DNA from 4 places in the Streptomyces sp. NPDC036764 genome. Region 2 is predicted to be linked to each of the others. Evidence: riboswitches for the same ligand, from Rfam matches in the RefSeq annotation. Region 2 holds a riboswitch; each other region holds the start of a gene.

Region 1 (5,786 bases), on a different contig from region 2:
GAGGATCTCCTCGATGCGCAGGAGCTGGTTGTACTTGGCGACGCGCTCGGAGCGGGCCGGGGCGCCGGTCTTGATCTGGCCGCAGTTGGTGGCGACGGCCAGGTCGGCGATGGTGACGTCCTCGGTCTCGCCGGAGCGGTGGGACATCATGCACTTGAAGCCGCTGCGCTGGGCGAGCTCGACGGCGTCCAGGGTCTCGGTGAGCGAGCCGATCTGGTTCACCTTGACGAGCAGGGCGTTGGCGGCGCCGTCGTCGATGCCGCGGGCCAGGCGCTCCGGGTTGGTGACGAAGAGGTCGTCACCGACGATCTGGACCTTGTCGCCGAGCTTTTCGGTGAGGACCTTCCAGCCGGCCCAGTCGTCCTCGAACAGCGGGTCCTCGATGGAGACGAGCGGGTAGGCCGCCACGAGCTCCTCGTAGTACTCCGTCATCTCGGCGGCGGAGCGCTCCTTGCCCTCGAAGAGGTACTTGCCGTCCTTGTAGAACTCGGAGGCGGCGACGTCGAGCGCGAGGGCGATCTGCTCGCCGGGGGCGTAGCCGGCTTCCTTGATCGCTTCGAGGATGAGGTCGAGGGCCTCGCGGTTGGAGCCGAGGTTCGGGGCGAAGCCGCCCTCGTCGCCGAGCCCGGTGGACAGGCTGCGGCTCTTCAGGACCTTCTTGAGGGTGTGGTAGACCTCGGTGCCCCAGCGCAGCGCCTCGGAGAAGGACTCCGCGCCGATCGGGGCGATCATGAACTCCTGGATGTCCACGTTGGAGTCGGCGTGCGAGCCGCCGTTCAGGATGTTCATCATCGGAACGGGCAGCAGGTGCGCGTTCGGGCCGCCCAGGTAGCGGAAGAGCGGGAGGTCGCTGGCCTCGGAGGCGGCGTGGGCGACGGCGAGGGAGACGCCGAGGATGGCGTTGGCGCCGAGGGAGCCCTTGTTGTCGGTGGCGTCCAGGTCGAACATGGCCTGGTCGATCAGGCGCTGCTCGGTGGCGTCGTAGCCGACGAGCTCCGGGCCGATCTGCTCGATGACGGCGAGGACGGCCTTCTCGACACCCTTGCCCTGGTAGCGGTTCGGGTCACCGTCGCGGAGCTCGATGGCCTCGAAGGCGCCCGTGGAGGCGCCGGACGGAACGGCGGCACGACCCGTGCTGCCGTCGTCGAGGCCGACCTCGACCTCGACCGTGGGGTTACCTCGGGAGTCCAGGATTTCCCGGGCTACGACGACGTCGATGGACGGCACGAGCATCTCCTTCATGGGATGTGACGCGGGTACGCAGTCCGCGGTGGGTACTGCGAGACGAGCCTAACCGGCTCCGGGCATCAGACCAGCGGTCGACCGCCCCGTGGACAGAACCGAGAGTAAATTGTTTCCGAACGGAACAAAAATGTCCGCCCACAACCGCACACAACAAAGAGCCCCGCCCCGGTGCGTACGGGGGAAAACGCACCGAGGCGGGGAGTTCGTGGGGACGGGGGCGACCCTCACGACGCCTTCACTATGAGGTCCACGGATGTGAAGGCGCTGTGGTTCAACCGTGGGCCGCGTATTCGCCGCGGCCGCGCCCTCTTACTTCAGGTGGAGCTGCTGACCGGGGTAGATCAGGTCGGCGTCCTCGACGATGTCCTTGTTCAGCTTGAAGAGCTTCTCCCAGCCGCCCTTGACGTTCTTCTTCTCGGCGATCGAGCTGAGGGTGTCGCCCTTGACGACCTTGTACTCGCCGTCGCCCTTCTTGACCTTCTTGCCGGTCGGGGTGGTGACGGTCTTGGTGCTCTTCTTCGCCGCCGGGCGGTCGGCGGAGCGGGAGGCCGACTGCTGCTCGGAGGAGCGGGTGGTGGACTCGGTGCTCTGCGAGGAGCCGCCGGCGGGAGCGCCGGTGTAGGCGGCGCTCGACAGGCCGGTGCCGCAGTTCGGCCAGGCACCCTTGCCCTGGCCAGCGAGGACCTTCTCGCCTATCGCGATCTGCTGGGCCTTGGTGGCCTGGTCGGCGGTGGCGGCGTACTGGGTGCCGCCGTACGCGGCCCAGGTGGAGGCGGAGAACTGCAGACCGCCGTAGTAGCCGTTGCCGGTGTTGATCGACCAGTTGCCGCCGGCCTCGCACTGGGCGACGGCGTCCCACTCGGAGGCGGTGGCGGCCGAGGCGCTGCCGGCCGCCATCAGCGGGGCGGCGACGGCGGCGGCACCGGTGACGCCGACGACGGCGATGGCGCGAGCGGCCTTGGACGGACGACGGTGCTTGCCCTTGCTGGAAAACAGCATGGTTGGATCCCCTCACCGACGCCTACGAGGTGAGCTGTCGGGTTCGGGCCGGTTGAGTTGCCCGGCCGCGCACGTTCGCCTCTCGGCTCCCGCTGCGCGGCTTCACCCCGAGCCGGTTCCGGCCGTGCGGCCCCGAAGGACCTCAACTGCCGGACCCGGCGCAAACCTTGGGTCCCCCGCTCCTGCCTACGGCGCTTGACGCGACGACTGTTCCCGTACGACCGCCGGCAGGATTCGGCGTGACGGCTGTCGGGGCTCGCACTGGTGGCGAGCGGTCATGACCGTAGACACGCGATTCGCGGAATTACAAAGACGATCAGGGCTTCTGAGATCTATCTCTCACTCCATCTAAAACGGACATTCACCGCGAAACATGACGCGAACTGCCGCTGTTTTTCGCCCTGTTCGACCGCTATTTGACGGGGACGTCCAGGGTCTGACCGGGAGAGATGTGGTTCGCGTCAACACCGATGGCCTTCCGGTTCGCCTGGTACAGCGCGCGCCATCCGCCGTCGAGGTCAAGGGAGTCGGCGATGGAGGCGAGAGTGTCGCCCTCGCGGACCTTGTACGAGGCATGGCGTCCGGTGGACTTGGTGGCCGCCTCGACGGTGTCGCTCTCGTCGGCGCTGGGGCCGCGGTGCCGACCGGTGCCGGTCGTCGCTTCCTCGACCGCACCCTCGGCCGCGCCGTCGACCGAGCCGGTGTCGACCAGGCTCCAGGAGCCCGCATCTTGCGACCAGTTGTCCTGATTGTCCGCCTCGGGCGTCTCGACGGGCGAGCTCTCCGGCGATCGCGAGTCCGTCGCTTCGGGCGACGCATCGGACTTGGAGGACTTGTCGGGCGTAGAGGACGAAGACGGCGAGGAAGAGGACTTCTCGGGCGATTCGGACGAAGTCTCGGGAGTGCCGCTCGCCGAATTCGAGGGATCGCCGGACGGCGTCGACGTGTCGGAGGAATCGCCGGAGCCGGAGGAGCCGGACTCCTCTGATGAATCGGCCGAATTCGATGAGTTGGACGAATCGAGCAATCCGGATGATCCGGATACTTCGGAGGGTGAGTCGTCCTCCACTCCGGTGTCGAGGTCGACCGATCCGGACTTCTTGGTGAGCCCGTTGAGTACGGCGCACGTGCCCCAGGGGCTGGTCCCCCGGTCCGCGAGGATGTCCTGGGCCACGGCTATCTGCTGCGAGCGGCTGGCCAGGTCGGGGCTGGAGGCGTAGTCCAGGCCGCCGTACTTCTCCCAGTCGTCCTGGGTCAACTGGAGTCCGCCGTAGTGCCCGTTGCCGCTGTCGGCGCTCCACGAGCCGCCGCTCTCGCACTCGGCCACCTTGTCCCACACGGTGCCGTCGGCGGCGCTCGCGCCGGTGGCGCCGAGGAGCGGGATGGCGATCGCTGACCCGGTGACTCCGGCCGCGACGAGGAGAGCCGGAGCCTGACGGGGGCGACGGTGACGACCGTTCCCGGAGAGCATGCGGGGACCTTTCGCGAGGCAGCACTGAACACGGCGCGTAAACCTGGACGCCTTGTTGATCCGTGAACGTATAGGCAGACGATCACTTGTCACAAGTTAATGCCGCGTAGATCACGTGAAGATCACAGTCATGAGTGCGTGTCACGTTTGCGGAGGTGGACGTACTCACCCAACCGGGGTGAACTCCACCGGAAGCGTACGCAGTCCGCGCATGATGAGCCCGCCCCGCCACCTCAACTCCCCCGGATCCACGGCGAGTCGGAGATCCGGGAGGCGGGTGAGGAGCGTGGCGAGGGCGGTCTGGCCCTCCAGACGGGCGAGCGGGGCGCCGAGGCAGTAGTGGATGCCGTGGCCGTAACCGAGGTGCTGGTTGTCGCGGCGGCCGAGGTCGAGGACGTCGGGGTCGGCGAACCGCTCCGGGTCGCGGTCGGCGGCGGCCAGGACGACCAGGACGGGGTCGCCGGCCGCGATGTCCTGCCCGCCGATGGTGAGCGGCTCGGTGGCGAAGCGCCAGGTGGCGAGCTCGACCGGGCCGTCGTAGCGCAGGAGTTCCTCTACGCCGGTCTCCAGCAGGGCGGTGTCGTGGGCGGCCAGGGAGGTCTGGAGGCGGGCCCGCTGCTCGGGGTGGGTGAGCAGGGCGAAGGTGCCGTTGCCGATGAGGTTGACGGTCGTCTCGAAGCCGGCGAACAGCAGGATGAAGGCCATGGCCGCGGCCTCGTTCTCGGTGAGGTGCTCACCGTGGTCGGAGGCACGGATGAGACCGGAGATGAGGTCCTCGCCGGGGTCGGGGGTGGCCGGAAGTGCCTCACGCTTGCGGTGGATCAGCTCGGCCAGATACCCGCGCATCTTCTTGACCGACCGCGCGACCCCGCCCCTGGGGCCGCCCTGGTGGCGGATCATCATGCCCGCCCAGTCCCGGAAGTCGTCCTGGTCCTCGCGCGGGACGCCGAGCAGGTCGCAGATCGCGTAGATGGGGAGAGGGAAGGCGAACTCGTGGATGAGGTCGGCGCTCCCCTCCGCCGCGAACCGGTCGATGAGCTGATCGGTGAGCTCCTGCACCCGTGGCGCGAACTCGGCGACCCTGCGGGGCGTGAAGGCCTTGGAGACGAGCCGGCGGAGCCTGGTGTGGTCCGGCGGGTCGATGTTGAGCAGATGCGTCATCAGCTCGGCCTTGCGCTCCCCCGGGATACCGGTCTTGCCCTTGGCGTGCGCGGGCTCGTCGTGGTGGGCCGGATTCTTGGAGAGCCGGGTGTCGGCGAGCGTCTGCTTGGCGTCGGCGTACCGGGTGACCAGCCAGGCCTCCACCCCGCTGGGGAGCCGGGTCCGGTGAACGGGGGCGTGTTCCCGGAGCCAGGCGTAGGCGGGGTAGGGGTCCGTCGCGAACTCCCAGGTGAAGAGTTCGGGGGCCTCGGTGAGGGGGGTCGGGGGGTGGGGCTGGTTGGTCACTCCTTGACGGTATCCGGAGAGGGTCAGGGGGTGCGGCCGGGTGGTGGGGAGGGCGGACTCTGCACGCAGGCCCTCGGCATGCAGGCCCTCGGCGCGCAGGCCCTCGGCACGCAGGCCCTCGGCACGCAGGCCCTCGGCACGCAGGCCCTCGGCATGCAGGCCCTCGGCGCGCAGGCCCTCGGCGCGCGGGCTCTCGGCGCGCAGGCTCTCAGCACGCTGGCTCTCAGCACGCCGATGATCCTTGGCGTCGCAGCGGCCCGGCTTCGGCCTTCAGGTGACCGCCCGCGCTACGACGGCACCCCCTCCGCCACCCGGACCGCGTCCCGGTACGCCCGCGCCGCGACCCGCAGGGCCGCCTCCGGGTCCACCCCGGCCGCCTCCGCGCGGACCGCCATCGCCAGCAGCTCGTACCCGATGCCTTCACCGGTCGGCAGCGGTACCTCCAGGCCCGCCGTGCGGACTCTGGACGCCAGCTTCGCCGCGAGCGCCAGGCCCGGCTGGCCGAGGGGGATGCCCTCCGTCACCGACTCCCGGCGCTTCTCCTCGGCCTTCGTGCGCAGCCAGTGCTCCTTGACCTCCTCGGGGGTCGTCGCCGTCTCGTCGCCGAAGACATGGGGGTGGCGGT
Region 2 (5,786 bases):
AACTCGGGCTGGAGCGAAAGGCGTTGACGGCGTCGAACCGGTGAGCCTGTGTGCCGGGACGCTGTGTGCGATGCCGCCATGTGCCGGGACGCTGTGTGCGATGCCGCCATGTGCCGGGACGCTGTGTGCGATGCCGCCATGTGCCGGGACGCTGTGTGCGATGCCGCCATGTGTCGTACGCAGCACCGAATCCCGCACCCCGCACCCCGCACCCCATGCGTACGTCCGGGCCGCACCGATCAGCCATCGGTACGGCCCGGACCTATCGCTCGCTCGCGAACGGTTCTCAAGCCACCGATCGGATCCGCATCTTGATGTCGTCCGGGGAAAGAGCGCCCTTGGCCGTCACATGGTCCCCCGACGACTCCCCGCGCAGTCGTCGGCCGATCCACGGCACCAGGTACTCCCGCGCCCAGTGGACGTCGTCCCGGCGGACCTCGAGGGTGCCGCGGGGCGGGAGCGGCGGCCAGGGCTGGTCCGGGTCCGCGGGGATCTCCAGGCCGAGGACCTGGCCCGCCCGGAGCGCCACGCGTGTGTGCCCGTCGGCGGACAGATGGAGCCGGTCGTCGTCCCAGGCCCGGCGGTCCTGAACGGTCTTCAGGGACCACAGGTCGAGCACCGGGCAGCCGTACCGGTCGGCGATGGCCCGCACATGTCCGTTGTACGTGGCGATCTTGCCGCGCAGATGCTTCAGCACGGGTACGCCACGGGTGTCGAAGCCAGTCGTCACCATGACGGTGCCGACGGCCGAGGTGAGCCGGATGATCGCCCGCTCGAAGCGCTCGGCGACCTCGTCGGGGTCGGTTCCGGGTCGGATGATGTCGTTGCCGCCCGCACAGAACGAGACCAGGTCCGGGGCCAGTTCGACGGCCTTCGGAAGCTGGTCCTCGATGATCTGGTCGAGCAGTTTGCCGCGTACGGCGAGGTTGGTGTACTTGAAGTCGCCCTCGGGTCGCCTGTCCGCGAGGAGGACCGCGAACCGGTCGGCCCAGCCGACGAACGCCCCGTCGGGGCCGGGGTCGCCGACGCCCTCGGTGAAGCTGTCCCCCACCGCAACGTACGACCCGATCACTGCACTGCTGTCACTCTTCGAATCGTCTGCCACATCGGCACATGATTCACCTTTGAATGTGACCTACGCGACCGTAGGAAAGGGTTGACGATCGGTGAGATAAGCCACTCCTAAAGTGTTCACCAAACCTGGAATAACCCTCTGAGCAGGGGTGTTGTGGTCAAGCCAAACCGCCCTGTCGACACCCCCCGAAACATGCCGAAGACCGGACCCGGGGATCGGGGTCCGGCCTTCGGCCGCGTGTCAGGCAAGTGGTTGTCGCGTGGGTCGCGTCAGCCGATGGCGACACCCTTGCCGCGCAGGTAGGCAACCGGGTCCACGTCCGAGCCGTAGTCCGGCGTGGTGCGGATCTCGAAGTGCAGGTGCGGGCCGGTGACGTTGCCGGTCGCGCCGGAGAGGCCGATCTGCTGGCCGGCGGTCACGGTCTGGCCGCTGGAGACCGAGAGCGACGACAGGTGGGCGTACTGGGCGTAGTAGCCGTCGGCGAGCTGGATGACGACCTGGTTGCCGTACGCGCCGCCCCAGCCGGCCGAGACGACGGTGCCCGCGCCGACCGCCTTCAGCGGGGTGCCGGTCGCGGCGGCGAAGTCGACGCCGGTGTGGTAGCCGCTGGACCACATGCTGCCCGCGACCTTGTAACCGGTGCCGAGGGAGGCGCCGGTCAGCGGGGCGGAGAAGCCGTTGACGGTGCTGGTGGTCTCGGCGGCCGTGGTCGCCTTCTGCGCCTTCTTCGGCGTGGAGGACTTCGAGGCGGACGAGTCCTTCGAGGACGACTTGTGCGTCGAAGAGGGCGCGGAGGACGACGACTTGGGGGCGGTCGTCGCGGCCTTCTTGCCGCCGATGGCGAGCTTGAGTCCCGGGTGGATCAGCGACGGGTCGGAGCCGACGGCCTCGCGGTTGTCGGAGTAGAGCCGCTTCCAGCCGCCGCTCACGTTCTGCTCGTCGGCGATCTTCGAAAGGTAGTCGCCGACCTTCACAGAATAGGTCCGTACGTCAGCCTTCTTCTGGGCGGCCTTCTTCTCAACGGCCTTCTGGCCGACGACCGGAAGGGACTGAACGGCCTTTTCCGAAACGGACTGCGAGGGAGCGGCGTGGGCGCCGGTTGCCCCCATGAGCGGGAGAGCGAGAGCGGCGCCACCGGTTCCGGCGACGGCGATGGAGCGGGTGAAGCGCAGGGACTTCGGACGGCGATGCTTACCCTTCGCGGGCATGGCGAATTCCTCTCCGGCGCCTGCGAGGTGAGCTGTCGGGTGCGGGCTGGAGATGCCCGGCCGCGCCGAGGTGCGGCTTGACCCCTAGCCGTTCCGGAGACCGGAACAGGCGGTTCTACCTGTGGGTCCCCCGCTCCTGCCGTGGACGGGTGAGTTTGCGCGGAATCCGAGCGGCGGCAGGATTGGGCGTCCGTCCGGATTGGTGGCGAACGTAAGCGAGGAAGACGCATGGGAACAAGTGAGAGGTTCCGTCCGAATGCGTTCCTGTTGATCCCTTGTGGGAATTAACCGTCACCGTCCGTTAAATACAGGAGTGCCGCCGGACCCAAAGCCCCTTGAAAAGCATACGAATTACGTGGACATGACGGGCGACTCACGGTCACGGATATGACGCTCCTCACGTGACACTGCTCCAGCTTTCCTTATTGCAGAGCGAGTTGGAATGAAGGCGCCAATTCGGACAGAACGCCTAGATGCGACGGAGTCGAATAACTGCCGCATCAAGGTCGCCTCGCAAGCCGGTACGCAGTCCGTGATGCACCAGTACGGCACCTCGGTGAATTTCGCCCGTTTCAAGGCATTCATACGCTGCTGTCGGATCCAGGCCGCGCAGCCGCAGCGCCGGAAGGGGCTCGCCGAAGCTCTGCGCCTGGAGCCAGGCGAGGACGACCGCCTCGTCCCCGAGCACGTACTGCACCGCGCTCAGCCCGCCCCGCGGGGCCCGCAGCCGGTACAGGTCGCCGCGCTGCACCAGGGGCCGGATCTCCTTGTAGAGCTCCACCCACTCCCGCGCCTCGGCGAGCTCCTCCTCGGTCCACTGGGCAAGGTCACCGCCGACCCCGAGCACGCCGGCCATCGCGCTCACGAACCGGAAGCGCAGCGAGCTGGCGCGATGGTTGAGCATGGCGTTCGGGCTGTCGGTCACCCAGGCGGCCATGGCCCGGGCGGGGTGGATCTGGCTGAAGCCGTGCTGGATGGCGAGCCGGTCGAGGGGGTCGGTGTTGTCCGAGGTCCACACCTGGTCCGTACGGCCGAGCACGCCGAGGTCGATGCGTCCGCCCCCGCCCGAGCAGGACTCGAAGGCGACGCCGGGGTGAGCGGCGCGCAGCCGGTCCAGCAGGTCGTACAGGGCGCGCACATGGTCGACCCACAGGCGCTGCGGGTACGGCTCACCGGGCCAGCCCGCGTCGCTGAAGCAGCGGTTGAAGTCCCACTTCACATAGTCGATCGGGGCACTGGAGAGGAGCCCGTCGAGCTGCTCCCAGAGGTACTCCCGGACGTCGTCGCGGGCGAGGTTCAGCACTAGTTGATTGCGGAATTCCGTCCGCTTTCGTCCCGATTGATACTGAACCCACTCGGGATGCGCGCGGTACAGCTCGCTGTCCGGATTGACCATTTCCGGTTCGACCCAGATGCCGAACTGCATGCCGAGCGCGTGCACGTACTCGGCGAGCGGCTTGAGGCCGGAGGGGAAGCGGTCGGGGTTGGGCGTCCAGTCGCCGAGCCCGGCGCGGTCGCTGGTGCGCGTCCCGAACCAGCCGTCGTCCACCACGAACAGCTCGACGCCGATGGCCGCGGCCCGCCGCGCGAGGAGGCTCTGCTGCTCCTCGGAGATGTCGAACTCCGTCGCCTCCCAGGAGTTGAACAGCACCGGCCGGTCCTGGTCGGCGTCCGGGATCACGTACGCGCGCTGATACGCGTGCCAGGCGCGGCTGGCGCCGCCGAAGCCGCCGTCGCTCCACAGGCCGGCGAAGACGGGCGTGGTGAAGGACTCCCCCGCCGCCAGCCGCAGCAGGCCGGAGTCGTCGTGTCCGGCGCCGCCGGTGACCTGCACGCGCGCGTCCGGGAGTTGGGCCACGGCGATCCGCCAGGACCCCGACCAGCCGAGCGCGCAGCCGTAGACCTCGCCGCGCTCCTCGGTGGCGTCCGTGTCGAGCGCGACCCACGGCAGATGCTGGTGCCCGGTGTGCCCGCGGCGGCTGCCGATGACCTTCTCGCCGTAGGTGAGGGGGGCCCGCGCCAGCCGTGACTCGGCGCCCCAGCGGCCGTGCAACTGGGACAGCCGCCAGCCCTCCCTCTCCGGCAGCGTCCAGGTGGCCGAGTCGGCGCGCAGCAGCTCCAGATCGCCTCCCTGGTTGTCCAGGGTCACCCAGCGCTCTACGACGTCCTCGCGCATCCGGTAGTGCAGCGTGACCTTCAGTGCGCCGTCACGAAAAAGCAACCGCAGTTCGTCACCCTCGGACTCATGCCGCTCGAAGCTCCACTCGGTGCCGCGCCGCTCGTCGCTGCGCACGGACAGGGCGGGCCGAACGAAGCGCGGGCCGCCCTCGACCGGGTACTCCTCGCGCCCGTCCAGCGGGGACTCGAAGGGCCAGTACTCCGGCAGCGGGCGGACGGCGAGGGCCTCGGCGTCGGCGAGCCCGATGCGCGGGCCCCAGTGGAGGTGCAGCAGCTCGTCCCCGTCGGTCAGGTGGACGGCGTAGCTGCTGGTCGGCCCGGAGAGGACCCACGTACGGCCGTTGTCGGAGATGTCCAGCATCAAACCCTCACAGAGACGAACAGGCGCGATCAAGTACCAACATCATCAAGGGTCGTGCGGCCCTGAGGCAACGCCTGTGGACAACTCATTGGCCCTGGAATCCATGTCGTATGGTCGAGATCGCACCCCGTCGGCCGCATCGCCGAGCCGCGCCGCCGGGGCCGACCGGGAGGAGCCCCCGTGACGCAGCAGATCCCGTCGACCGAGCCCGAACTGGCCGGGGTTCGCAACTTCCGTGATGTGGGCGGCCTGCCCACGGTGGACGGACGACGGGTGCGGCACGGAGTGCTGTTCCGCAGCGGCCATCTCGCGCACGCGACCGCCGAGGACGCCGGCTTCCTCGGCTCGCTGGGGCTGCACACGATCTTCGACTTCCGCAACGCGGCCGACCAGAAGCTCGAAGGACCGGACATCGAGCTGCCCGGCGTGCGCAATGTCAACCTGCCGCTGTCCGACCCGGCGGACGGCGCGGAGTTCTGGAAGATGGTCCGGGACGGCGATCTCGACCAACTGCGCGGGATCCTGGCGGACGGCAAGGGCGCGAACCGGATGATCGTCTCCTACCGTTCGATCATCAAGGAGCGCACCGGCGAACACTCCCAGGTGCTCCACTCGCTCGCCGAGGACAGCGTCCCAGCTCTGATGCACTGCGCTGCCGGCAAGGACCGCGCGGGTCTGACCATCGCCGTGACGCTGCTGGCCCTCGGCGTGGAACGCGAGGCGATCGTCGCCGACTACCTGGAGTCCAACGCCAAGCACCGCCGCTACAAGGTGCGCCGCAACGGCAGCGACGCCTCCGCCTACTCGCCCGAGGTCATGGAGCTGCTCAGCCCGCTGTTCGACGCGCGGGCCGAGTATCTGACGGCGGCCTTCGAGACGATCGAGGAGACGTGGGGCGGCGTCGACACCTACCTGGAGCAGGGCGTGCGGCTGAGCCCCGAGTCCCGGGAGCGGCTGCGGGAGC
Region 3 (5,786 bases), 1.0 Mb from region 2:
CCCGCCCACCAGCTCGAGCTCGCGCTGTGGCTGGAGGCCGACCGCATGGGCAGCCTCCTGACGGCGCTCGACGAGGTGAGCCTTGAAAACCAGCGCGATGTCGTCAAGAACGAGCGCCGCCAGCGCTACGACAACGTCCCGTACGGCACGGCCTTCGAGAAGCTGACCGCGCTGTCGTACCCCGACGGACACCCGTACCACCACACGCCGATCGGCTCGATGGCCGACCTGGACGCGGCCAGCCTGGAGGACGCCCGCGCGTTCTTCCGCACCTACTACGCGCCCAACAACGCCGTCCTGTCCGTCGTCGGCGACATCGACCCGGAGCAGACGCTGGCCTGGGTCGAGAAGTACTTCGGCACGATCGCGGGCCACGACGGCAAGCCCGCCCCGCGCGACGGCTCGCTGCCCGACGTCATCGGCGAGCAGCTCCGCGAGGTCGTCGAGGAGAACGTCCCAGCGCGCGCGATGATGGCCGCCTACCGCCTCCCGAACGACGGCACGCGTGAGTGCGACGCCGCCGACCTGGCGCTGACCGTCCTCGGCGGCGGCGAGTCCTCCCGCCTCTACAACCGCCTCGTACGCCGCGACCGTACCGCCGTGGCGGCCAGCTTCGGCCTGCTGCGGCTGGCCGGCGCGCCCTCCCTGGGCTGGCTGGACGTGAAGACCTCCGCCGACGTCGAGGTGCCGGGCATCGAGTCGGCCGTCGACGAGGAGCTCGCCCGCTTCGCGCAGGAGGGTCCCACCGCCGAGGAGATGGAGCGGGCGCAGGCCCAGCTCGAGCGCGAGTGGCTGGACCGGCTCGGCACCGTCGCGGGCCGCGCCGACGAACTGTGCCGGTACGCCGTCCTGTTCGGCGACCCGCAGCTCGCGTTCACCGCCGTGCAGCGCGTCCTCGACATCACCGCCGAGGAGGTCAAGGCCGTCGCCCAGGCCCGTCTGCGCCCCGACAACCGCGCGGTGCTCGTGTACGAGCCGGTCGGCGACGAGGCCGAGGAACAGGAAGCCGCCGCCACCGACGGGGCCGCCCCCGTCACCGACGAGAACGAGGAGTCGGCGCAGTGACCGAGCTCGCCAGCATGGAGTTCCACCCGCAGCCCCAGGCGGGCCAGGCCCGGCCCTGGGCGTTCCCGGCACCCGAGCGCGGCAAGCTGGACAACGGCCTCACCGTCCTGCGCTGCCACCGCCCCGGCCAGCAGGTCGTCGCCGTCGAGGTGCTTCTGGACACGCCCCTGGACGCCGAGCCGAAGGGCCTCGACGGCATCGCCACGATCATGGCGCGCGCCCTGTCCGAGGGCACGGACAAGCACACCGCGGAGGAGTTCGCCGCCGAGCTGGAGCGCTGCGGCGCCACGCTCGACGCCTACGCCGACCACCCCGGCGTCCGGGTCAGCCTGGAGGTTCCCGTCTCCCGGCTGCCCAAGGCGCTCGGCCTGCTCGCCGACGCCCTCAGGGCGCCCGCGTTCGAGGACTCCGAGGTCGAGCGCCTGGTGCGCAACCGGCTCGACGAGATCCCGCACGAGCTGGCGAACCCCTCGCGCCGGGCCGCCAAGGAGCTCTCCAAGGAGCTGTTCCCGGCGACCGCGCGCATGTCCCGCCCGCGCCAGGGCACCGAGGACACCGTCGCCGGCATCGACTCGGCGTCCGTACGCGCCTTCTACGAGCGGCACGTACGCCCCGCCACCTCCACCGTCGTGGTCGTCGGCGACCTCACCGGCGTCGACCTCGACGCCCTGCTCGGCGACACCCTGGGCGCTTGGACCGGCTCCCCCGGTGAGCCGCGCCCCGTTGCGCCGGTCACCGCGGACGACACCGGACGGGTCGTCATCGTCGACCGTCCCGGCGCCGTCCAGACGCAGCTCCTGATCGGCCGTATCGGCCCCGACCGGCACGACCGCGTGTGGCCCGCGCAGGTGCTCGGCACCTACTGCCTCGGCGGCACCCTCACCTCCCGCCTGGACAAGGTCCTGCGCGAGGAGAAGGGCTACACCTACGGCGTGCGGGCGTTCGGCCAGGTCCTGCGCTCCGCCCCGGACGGCACCGGCGCGGCGATGCTCGCCATCAGCGGCTCCGTCGACACCCCGAACACCGGTCCGGCCCTCGACGACCTCTGGAAGGTCCTGCGCGGCGTCGCCGACGGCGGGCTCACCGACGCCGAGCGGGACTTCGCGGTGCAGAACCTCGTCGGGGTGGCGCCGCTGAAGTACGAGACCGCCGCGTCCGTGGCGAACACGCTGGCCGACCAGGTCGAGCAGCACCTGCCCGACGACTACCAGGCGACGCTCTACCAGCAGCTTGCCGCGACCGGCACGGTCGAGGCCACCGCGGCGGCCGTGAGCGCCTTCCCGGTGGACCGTCTGGTGACGATCCTCGTCGGCGACGCGGCCGAGATCCGGGAGCCGGTCGAGGCCCTCGGCATCGGTGAAGTCACCGTCGTGGCAGCCGAGTAGAGGACGAGCTCGCGCCGTCCGGCGCCACGCGCGCGTAGGGCCCTGGTGACCTATGAGTCACCAGGGCCCCCTTATGCCCGAATTGAGGCAGAGGTTGCCTGTCTGGCCTGTGGGATGCGCTACAAAAGCCGCGATCCGTTTGGGGATTGAAAGATGCCCCGTTTAGCGTCTTGCGGGCTGTCCGTCAGGCAGTGCGCCGCGTCCGCGGCACCGGACAGCCATCGCCGAGTCCCCGTACGGCGCGAGCCAGGGGAGCCGGGGACCCATCGAAGTCCCTGGGGTGAATCGGGCGCCCGCGCGAGCCGCGAGGGGGCCCGTAGGAGACCTTCCTGCTCCGAACCCGTCAGCTAACCCGGTAGGCGAGAGGGAAGGAAAGGACCAGCCACTTCATGGCGTTCACCTGCGCCACGGGGAAGAACCGCCCCACCGGGAAGCACCGTCGGCCCGGCCGGTTCGAGCGCACCACCGCCCGCGCGGCCGGAGTCGCCGCGCTCACCGCCACCGGCGTCGTCGGCGCCCTGGCCGCCCCCGCGCTCGCCGCCGAACCCGCCGCGGAGCAGACCGGCCTCATCCCCGTCATCACCGTCGAGAACTCGATCGCGGACCAGATCGACGCCCAGGCCATCGCCCAGGAGAGGGCGTCCAAGGAGGCCGCCGCCGCGAAGAAGGCCGCCGAGGAGGCCGCGCGCATGAAGGCGGCCGCGAAGGCCGTCCAGGAGCGCGAGGCCAAGGAGCGCGCCGCCCGCGAGGCCGAGCGCAAGCGCCTGCTGTCGTACGTCGCCCCGATCGCCGGCTCGTACGTCTCCACCGGCTACAAGACCGGCGGCGCCGTCTGGTCCTCCGGCAGCCACACCGGCGTCGACTTCCACGCGGCCAGCGGCACCTCCGTCCACGCGGTCGGCTCCGGCACCGTCGTGGAGGCCGGCTGGGGCGGGTCGTACGGCAACAACATCGTGATCAGGATGAACGACGGCACGTACACCCAGTACGGCCACCTGTCGTCCATCGGCGTCTCGGTGGGCCAGGCCGTCACCCCCGGCCAGCAGATAGGCCTGTCCGGCGCCACCGGCAACGTCACCGGGCCGCACCTGCACTTCGAGGCCCGCACGACGGCGGAGTACGGCTCCGACATCGACCCCGTCGCCTATCTGCGCGGGCACGGCGTGAACGTCTGACGCCGCCACCACGCGTCCTCGAAGCCCCGGCTCCCCGAGCCGGGGCTTTCGATGTTTCCCGGCGGATGCGCTGACCAAAAAATATCCATGGATTCCGGCTCGCCGTCGGAAATTCCGGCCGGTTGCAATAGAGTCCTCGGGAACACGTCATTCGTCGACGTTTCACGGGGATTAAGGCGGAGGTCGGTCATGCGTATTCCGGCGCATTCGGTGTGCACGGCGATCCGGGACGACATCGTCGCCGGTGTCTACGAGCGCGGCAGCCGGCTCACCGAGGAACTGCTCGCCCGCCGCTACGGTGTCTCCCGCGTCCCGGTGCGAGAGGCTCTGCGCACCCTGGAGGCGGAGGGCTTCGTCGTGACCCGGCGCCACGCGGGCGCGTGCGTCGCCGAACCGACCGAGCAGGAGGCCACCGACCTGCTGGAGATGCGCAGCCTGCTGGAGCCCCTCGGTGCCTCCCGGGCCGCCCAGCGGCGCACCGAGGCCCATCTGAAGGTCCTGCGCGGCCTGGTCAGGCTGGGGCAGGAGCGGGCCAAGCGGGGGAACAGCGACGACCTGCGCTCCCTGGGCGGCTGGTTCCACGAGACGCTCGCCCAGTCCACCGGCAGCCCCGCCCTGACCTCGATACTGGCCCAGCTCCGTCACAAGATCGCCTGGATGTATGCCGTGGACGCGCCCGCCGACCCCGTGGAGTCCTGGACCGAGCACGGCGCGATCGTGGACGCGGTGGCGCGCGGCGACGGCGAACGCGCCCGCGCGATCACGGCGCTGCACACCGAGCGCTCCCTCTCCGCGCACCGCCTGCGGTTCGGCACCGGCGGCGAGCGCCCGGATCGTGTGAGGAATTCGCAACATCCCGTAAACATGCCGAGCCTGCGGCATTAACACCGGCGCCGTATACAAAGAGGAGATATTCGGCGGCAGGGAATTTCTGCTGCCCTTTTTCGGATGTGCCACCGCCATCCCGTGAATTCCCAGAACGGCTGCCGGAAAACAGTGAAGCCGCGTCCGCCGGAAAGGCGGGCGCGGCTTCACCGTTCGCTACGGATACCCAATCAGGTCGATCAGACCGTCTCGGGCAGCTCCTCGAGTCCCTCGGAGACCAGCTTCGCCAGACGGTCGAGGGCGGCGTCCGCGCCCTCGGCGTCGGAGGCGAGGACGATCTCCTCGCCGCCCTGGGCGCCCAGACCCAGGACGGCCAGCATGGAGGCCGCGTTGACGGGGTTGCCGTCAGCCTTGGCGATCGTCACCGGGACGCCTGTGGCCGTGGCGGCTCGGACGAAGATGGAGGCGGGGCGGGCGTGGAGGCCCTCGGCCCAGCCGACGTTGACGCGGCGCTCAGCCATGTGATGCTGCCCTTCGGTGTTCAGGGTTGTCTAGACCAGTTTCCCACACACGTGAAGCATGCCGGAACGGGACGGCTGTCCCCCTCCGAAGTGACCGTGGGGTCGCGGCCTCGACCCCATGTGACGTCCCGAACAGACTGCCTCGCGCCGTTGTCGTACGCGAGCCGTAATCTGGGCCCCATGCAGAGCGCCTCGGACAGGCACGAGTACCCCGCCCACTGGGAAGCCGACGTGGTGCTGCGCGACGGCGGCACCGCGCGCATCCGCCCCATCACCGTCGATGACGCCGAGCGCCTGGTCAGCTTCTACGAGCAGGTGTCGGACGAGTCGAAGTACTACCGCTTCTTCGCGCCCTACCCGCGACTGTCCGCGAAGGACGTCCACCGCTTCACGCACCACGACTTTGTGGACCGGGTGGGACTCGCGGCCACGATCGGCGGCGAGTTCATCGCCACCGTACGCTACGACCGGATCGGCGCCGACGGAATGCCCGCGTCCGCACCGGCCGACGAGGCCGAGGTCGCCTTCCTCGTCCAGGACGCCCACCAGGGGCGCGGCGTCGCCTCCGCCCTCCTCGAACATATCGCCGCGGTCGCCCGCGAGCGCGACATCCGCCGGTTCGCCGCCGAGGTGCTGCCCGCCAACAGCAAGATGATCAAGGTGTTCACCGACGCCGGGTACACCCAGAAGCGCAGCTTCGAGGACGGCGTCGTGCGCCTGGAGTTCGACTTGGAGCCGACCGACCGCTCGCTCGCCGTGCAGTACGCGCGCGAGCAGCGCGCCGAGGCCCGGTCCGTGCGGCGGCTGCTGGTGCC
Region 4 (5,786 bases), on a different contig from region 2:
GCCCCCTCGCGCTGCTGCGGGCGGCGCCTCTGCCTCGTTAGGGTCAATGCCGTGGCCACCAGTCCCCCGTACCCGACGCACCCCACCGGTCCCACCGGCGGCGCACTGCGGCACGCGCACTGGTGGCACAGGCGATGGGTGCGCTACGGCGCGCTCAGCACCCTGCTCACGCTCTCCGGGCTGGTCATCCTCGCGCTGGTGCGCGAGCAGACCGGCACCGAAGGGTTCCTGGTCGGCCTCGGGCTCGCCGTCCTGCCCGTGCCGCTGCTGGTGGCCTCCTTCCGCTGGCTGGACCGGGTCGAGCCGGGGCCCTGGCGCAATCTGCTGTTCTCCTTCGCCTGGGGTGCCTGCGCGGCCGCGCTGATAGCGATCGTCGCCAACAGCTTCGCGACCAAATGGATAGCGACCGCGACGGCCGATCCGTCGCACGCGGACACCCTGGGCGCGACCGTCATAGCGCCCGTCGTGGAGGAGATGGCGAAGTCCGCGGCCGTGCTGCTGCTCTTCCTCTTCCGCCGCCGGGACTTCACCGGCATCGTCGACGGCGTGGTGATAGCCGGGGTCACCGCCACCGGCTTCGCCTTCACCGAGAACATCCTCTACCTCGGTACCGCCTTCGGTACCGACCAGCTCACCGGCGACCGCGGCATCGCCTCCGTCACGGCGGCGACCTTCTTCGTCCGCGTGATCATGTCGCCCTTCGCGCACCCGCTCTTCACCGTCCTGACCGGCATCGGCTTCGGCATCGCCGCGCTGTCGGGTGAGCGCCAGCATGTGCGCCGCGTCCTGCTCCCGCTCCTCGGCCTGCTGCTCGCGATGGGCATGCACGCCCTGTGGAACGGCTCCTCGACCTTCGGCGAGTACGGCTTCTTCGCCGTGTACGCGACCCTCATGGTGCCCGCGTTCGGGCTGCTGACCTGGCTGGTGATCTGGACCCGCCAGCGCGAGCTGCGGACCGTGCGCGAGGAACTGCCCGCCTATGTCGTCGCCGGGTGGCTGGCGCCGGGCGAGCCGTTCGCGCTGGGCTCGATGCGGGACCGACGGGTCGCCCGGCAGTACGCGCGCCACCACGGCGGGCGGTCGGCGGCGCGGGCCGTGGCGCAGTACGAGGCCTACGCGACCTCGCTCGCGTTCCTACGGCACCGGGGGCGCCGCGGGCGGGCCGGCGCGGACTTCGTCGTACGGGAACAGGAGTTGCTGCACGAGCTGTGGCACCGCCGGGAGTTCGCCCGCCCGGCCCTGGAGCACGCGGCCGCCGCACAGGCCTGGTGGGGATACGAGCACAGGTACGGGCAGACGTACGCGGCGCCGGCGCCGGTCTACTGGCAGTCCTACGGCCAGGTCGACGCTCCCGTGTACGGCCCGGCGGCGCCGTACCCCGCGTACAACCCGTACCGGATGTGACCGGGCCGGGATTCAGGGGGCGCCAACAGGCTCTGCGGGCATGCCGAAACCGGCGGTCCTGACGTCGGGGGGTCGCCGTCAGGACCGCCGGGGATCAGAATTGAACGACCGGCGGGGGGTGCCTCAGGGGGTGAGGCCCTTGCCCTGGAGCCACGCCATCGGGTCGATGCCGTTGGCGGCGCCGTCGGGGTGCACCTCGAGGTGCAGGTGGGCGCCGGTGACGTTGCCCGTGGCACCGACGCGGCCGATGACGTCGCCCGTGTTGACCTTCTGGCCCACGCTGACGCTGATCGAGGACTGGTGCGCGAACCAGAGCTCGGTGCCGTCGTCGAGGGTGATCTCGGTCTTGTAGCCGTACGAGCCGTCCCAGCCGGCGAAGGTGACCGTGCCGGAGTGGATCGCCTTGATCAGCGTCCCGGTGGGGGCGGCGAAGTCGAGGCCCGTGTGGTAGCCGGAGGACCAGTAGGCGCCGGCCTGACCGAACGTCGAGGTGATGGTGTACGAGGAGGTCGGCAGCGTGTACTGCTTGGCCAGCTCGGCGAGGCGCTCGGCCTCGGCCTTCTTGCGGGCCTCTTCCTCGGCGGCGGCCTTCGCGGCGGCGGCCTTGGCCTTGGCTTCCTCCTCCGCCTTGGCGGCCGCTTCGGCGGCCTCCTTCTCGGCGGCGGCGACGGCAGCGGCGGCGGCCTTGCTGTCGATCTGGTCCTGCTGGAGCTCGGCCTGGGCGATGATCCGGCTGCGCAGCGCCTCGCCGGCGTCGGAGCCCTGCGCGGTCTGCTCGGTGGTCTCGCCCATCGTGCTGAACGCGGTGGCCGTGTCCTCGGCGGGCTCGGAGGAGTCGTCGGAGATCAGCGGCAGGTCGGGCATGGTGATGGCGACCGGCGGCTTGCCGCTGTTCGCGCTGGCCATGCCGCCCGCGCCGACGGCGGCTATGACGCCGACGCCGAGAACCGTGGAGCTGCGGGCGAGTCCCCCGCCGCGCTGCTTGGAGACGCGATGCCTGCCGCGAACGGGACGAATGGACTCCGCGGTGGGGTTCCACTCCTCGAACGGGCCCTCGTCGGTGCGGTAGCTGTCGTAGCCGAAGGTGTCGGTGGTGCGCTGGCTCGGCACGAACGGGGCTTGCGGAGCAGGCCGGTTTGACGCCACGTGGGCGTACTCCTTTCCTTCCTTCTCGCCTACCGGGTTAGCTGACGGGTTCGGAGCAGGAAGGTCTCCTACGCGCGTATACCAACCGTGCTTCCACGGCGGAATCCGTGCGATTCACCCCAGGGTGGTGGTTCCCCGGCTCCCTTGCGGGACTCGGCGCGTGCGCACGGAGCCGACTCTTGTGACGGCTGGGACGACCGCGCTGCGTTATCGAACGTTAATAGACGCGGGGTATGGATTCCAAGCTGTTCCTCTTGATCATTAACGATTTTCGCCTGGACTTACGGGTCATGAGTGGCCTAATTCGGGCGAGTTGGCCCAGGCTCAGAGGCCTCACAGGTATTGACGGTATGTCAGTTGTTATGCGGAGGGCGGTCGACCGATCACCGCCGGTGACGGCGGTCGAGGGATCGCGGCGGCGTGGCGCGGGCGCCCCGGCGTAGGGCCATGAGGGCCATGTCGTCCGCCATCCCTCCACCGGAGTGCCGTCGCACCTCCACCGAAAGCACACCGAGCAACGCACCCGGTTCGCGCAGTGCGTTGGCGCGCCCCGCGAGGCCCGTCTCGGGGTCGTAGAACCGTCCGCCGTCGTCCCGCGCCTCGGACAGCCCGTCGGTGTACAGCAGCAGCGTGGCCCCGCACGGGAAGGCGGCCTCCTCGGCCCGGTCGGGCCAGGTGCCGAGCTCGCTCATGCCCAGCGGCAGGGCGGGTTCGGTGGCGGGCAGCGGGCGTACGGTGCCGTCGGCGTACAGCAGCAGGGGCGAGAGATGCCCGCGGTTGACGAGGCGCACGGTCGCGTCGCCGTGCGGCAGTTCGGCGAGTACCACCGTGGTGAACCCTTCGCGGATCCCGCCCCCTTCGCGCCTGGCCCGCTCGCGCGCCAGCGCCCGCTCAAGTCGCTGCGCGACCGCCTCCAGCGTGGCCTCCTGTTCCGCGGCCTCCCGGAAGGCGCCGATCACGACCGCGCTCACCCCGACCGCGCCCATGCCCTTGCCGCGCACGACACGGAGCATGAACCGGACGAGGATGGCCGCGACGCCTGTGAGCACCGTGCCGCGCTGCGAGTGGAGCGGGGCGGCGACCAGGGGCGCGGCGGTGAGGAACGGGGCGCCGGTGTAGTCGAGGGGTGTGGCGTGGTCGTACACGGCTCCGGCCGCGATCAGCAGGGCGGGGAGCGACCGGACGAACCGGCGCATGAGATCCGCCCTTCCTCCACCTCACCAGGGTCACCGAAGCGGTGGTGGGGGCGAGCGCTGAGGGCCGACCGGGAAAACACTCAGGGCCGGAACTGAATCAGTTCCGGCCCTGAGTCTTCAGTAGCGGGGACAGGATTTGAACCTGCGACCTCTGGGTTATGAGCCCAGCGAGCTACCGAGCTGCTCCACCCCGCGTCGTTGAATCCATAGTACGCCATCCGCGGGACCCAAAGCACACGACTTTCCCGGGAGCCGTTTCTGACCAGGACTTTTCGGGCGGTTGTGCGGGCCAGGTCACATCGGACAGCGGGTCGCACAGGGCGGCGGGAGGGCGGTTCAAAGGGCTTGGCGGAGGCGATTCAGAGAGTGACGGAGGCGGTTCAAGGGCTTGGCGGAGGCGATTCAGAGAGTGACGGAGGCGGTTCAAAGGGCTTGGCGGAGGCGGTTCAGGGCGCCAGGTGGGCGTTGGGCGCCTTGGCCCGCTCCTCGTACTCCGGCAGGACCAGGACGGCCACGCCCTGCGCCGCCAGCATCCCGCTCCCGTCGGCCCCCGTCACGAACGTGTCCGGCTCCCGCCACGCCGTCACCACCCGGCGGACGCCCGCTTGAAGGATCAGCCGTGCGCAGGGCACGGGCCGGGACGAGCGGTGCGTGCAGGGCTCCAGGCTGCTGTACACGGTGGCGGACGCGAGCCTCGGGTCCCCGGCCGCGATCTTCGCCAGGGCCGCCTCCTCCGCGTGCACCACGGGATCGCCGCCTTCGCGGGAGTACCCGCGCGCCAGCTCGGTGCCGTCGGCCGCGACGACCACCGCGCCGACGCTGAAGGCCGTCGCCGACGGCGGACACTGCGCCGCAAGCTCGCAGGCCAGCGCCAGCCAGTGCCGGTCCGCGGCCGAGGGGACGGCGCCGGCGCCGGGTGCCGTCGGCGCGTAGCGCATCAGCACGACGTCCTCGATGCGCCGCGACTCCAGCAGCCGCAGCCGGCCGCCCTGATAGCCGCCCGGCCCGAACAGCCGCGGCGCCTCGGGATCACCCACGAACAGCGGCGCCAGCACGAGCTGCAACTCGTCCGCCAGCCCCTGGAGCATGAGCTGGGTGTGGATGGTGCCGCCGCCCTCGACCATCAGCCGCTGCACGCCGCGCACCTCGCGCAGATGCGCCAGCAGGGCCCGCCAGTCCAGCTCCGGCCCCAGCGCGACGACGTCCGCCGCGACCGGCGCCTGCCGCAGTTGCTCCGCGCCCTTGTCCGTCGTGTAGACGATCTTCTCGCCGCCGGTGTGCCAGAAGTTCGCCGCCGGGTCCAGCTCGCCGGACGCGCTGACCGTGACCTTGAGCGGATACTCCGGCCTGCCCGCCGCCGTCCGCGCGGCCCGCCGCTCGGCCGAGTTCACCAGCAGCCGCGGGTTGTCCGCCCGGATCGTGCCGGCGCCGATCAGAATGGCGTCCACGGACGCGCGGACCTCGTCGACCCGGTCGAAGTCGGCCGGGCTGGACAGGAGCAGCCGTTCGGGGGTGGTGTCGTCGAGGTAGCCGTCCAGGGAGACGGCGGCGGACAGCAGGACGTAGGGGTACGACGGCATCGGCGCGCTCTCCGGCTCGACAGACTCGATCTTGGTTCAAGTTTGAAACAAACCTACACTGGTCCCATGACGACTCGCTGGCTCACCCCCGAGGAGCAACGCGCCTGGCGCGCGTACATCGGCGCCGCCCATCTGGTGGAGGACGCACTGGACCGGCAGCTCCAGCAGGAGGCCGGCATGCCTCACATGTACTACTCCATCCTGTCCAGCCTGTCCGAGTCCCCGGAACGGCGGCTTCGGATGACCGATCTCGCGGAACGGCTGAAGATCACCCGCAGTCGGCTGACCTACGCCGTCACGCGACTGGAGAAGGACGGCCTGGTGCGGCGCGAGGACTGCCGCTGGGACAAACGCAGCAGCATCGCGGCGCTCACCGACGAGGGCATGACGGTCCTTGAGGGCGCGGCGCCGGGCCATGTCGAGACCGTGCGCTCGGTGCTCTTCGACCGGCTGAGCCCGG

The links. A riboswitch is a leader RNA that binds a small molecule or an ion and turns the genes downstream of it on or off. The one in region 2 is predicted to bind cyclic di-AMP.
Region 1: it holds a riboswitch for cyclic di-AMP, as region 2 does, so the genes downstream of both, ACZ69Q_RS33330 (transglycosylase family protein) here and ACZ69Q_RS04975 (peptidoglycan DD-metalloendopeptidase family protein) in region 2, are expected to answer to the same signal.
Region 3: it holds a riboswitch for cyclic di-AMP, as region 2 does, so the genes downstream of both, ACZ69Q_RS00560 (M23 family metallopeptidase) here and ACZ69Q_RS04975 (peptidoglycan DD-metalloendopeptidase family protein) in region 2, are expected to answer to the same signal.
Region 4: it holds a riboswitch for cyclic di-AMP, as region 2 does, so the genes downstream of both, ACZ69Q_RS42760 (M23 family metallopeptidase) here and ACZ69Q_RS04975 (peptidoglycan DD-metalloendopeptidase family protein) in region 2, are expected to answer to the same signal.

Annotation. Positions count from the first base shown of each region.
Region 1 covers NZ_JBVJPT010000012.1:103,518-109,303, forward strand. The annotation lists gene eno (phosphopyruvate hydratase) at 1-1,233, opposite strand, end outside; gene ACZ69Q_RS33330 (transglycosylase family protein) at 1,555-2,244, opposite strand; cyclic di-AMP (ydaO/yuaA leader) riboswitch at 2,249-2,448, opposite strand; gene ACZ69Q_RS33335 (transglycosylase family protein) at 2,657-3,715, opposite strand; gene ACZ69Q_RS33340 (cytochrome P450 family protein) at 3,881-5,161, opposite strand; gene ACZ69Q_RS33345 (nucleoside triphosphate pyrophosphohydrolase) at 5,449-5,786, opposite strand, start outside.
Region 2 covers NZ_JBVJPT010000001.1:1,159,324-1,165,109, reverse strand. The annotation lists gene ACZ69Q_RS04985 (TetR/AcrR family transcriptional regulator) at 1-44, shown strand, start outside; gene ACZ69Q_RS04980 (SGNH/GDSL hydrolase family protein) at 287-1,072, opposite strand; gene ACZ69Q_RS04975 (peptidoglycan DD-metalloendopeptidase family protein) at 1,345-2,283, opposite strand; cyclic di-AMP (ydaO/yuaA leader) riboswitch at 2,288-2,445, opposite strand; gene ACZ69Q_RS04970 (alpha-galactosidase) at 2,753-4,822, opposite strand; gene ACZ69Q_RS04965 (tyrosine-protein phosphatase) at 5,003-5,786, shown strand, end outside.
Region 3 covers NZ_JBVJPT010000001.1:134,894-140,679, forward strand. The annotation lists gene ACZ69Q_RS00550 (M16 family metallopeptidase) at 1-1,065, shown strand, start outside; gene ACZ69Q_RS00555 (M16 family metallopeptidase) at 1,062-2,450, shown strand; cyclic di-AMP (ydaO/yuaA leader) riboswitch at 2,663-2,827, shown strand; gene ACZ69Q_RS00560 (M23 family metallopeptidase) at 2,840-3,625, shown strand; gene ACZ69Q_RS00565 (GntR family transcriptional regulator) at 3,815-4,510, shown strand; gene ACZ69Q_RS00570 (HPr family phosphocarrier protein) at 4,690-4,971, opposite strand; gene ACZ69Q_RS00575 (bifunctional acetate--CoA ligase family protein/GNAT family N-acetyltransferase) at 5,152-5,786, shown strand, end outside.
Region 4 covers NZ_JBVJPT010000021.1:20,573-26,358, forward strand. The annotation lists gene ACZ69Q_RS42755 (PrsW family intramembrane metalloprotease) at 52-1,404, shown strand; gene ACZ69Q_RS42760 (M23 family metallopeptidase) at 1,528-2,550, opposite strand; cyclic di-AMP (ydaO/yuaA leader) riboswitch at 2,562-2,719, opposite strand; gene ACZ69Q_RS42765 (PP2C family protein-serine/threonine phosphatase) at 2,934-3,746, opposite strand; tRNA gene ACZ69Q_RS42770 (tRNA-Met) at 3,868-3,941, opposite strand; gene ACZ69Q_RS42775 (dihydrofolate reductase family protein) at 4,193-5,326, opposite strand; gene ACZ69Q_RS42780 (MarR family winged helix-turn-helix transcriptional regulator) at 5,393-5,786, shown strand, end outside.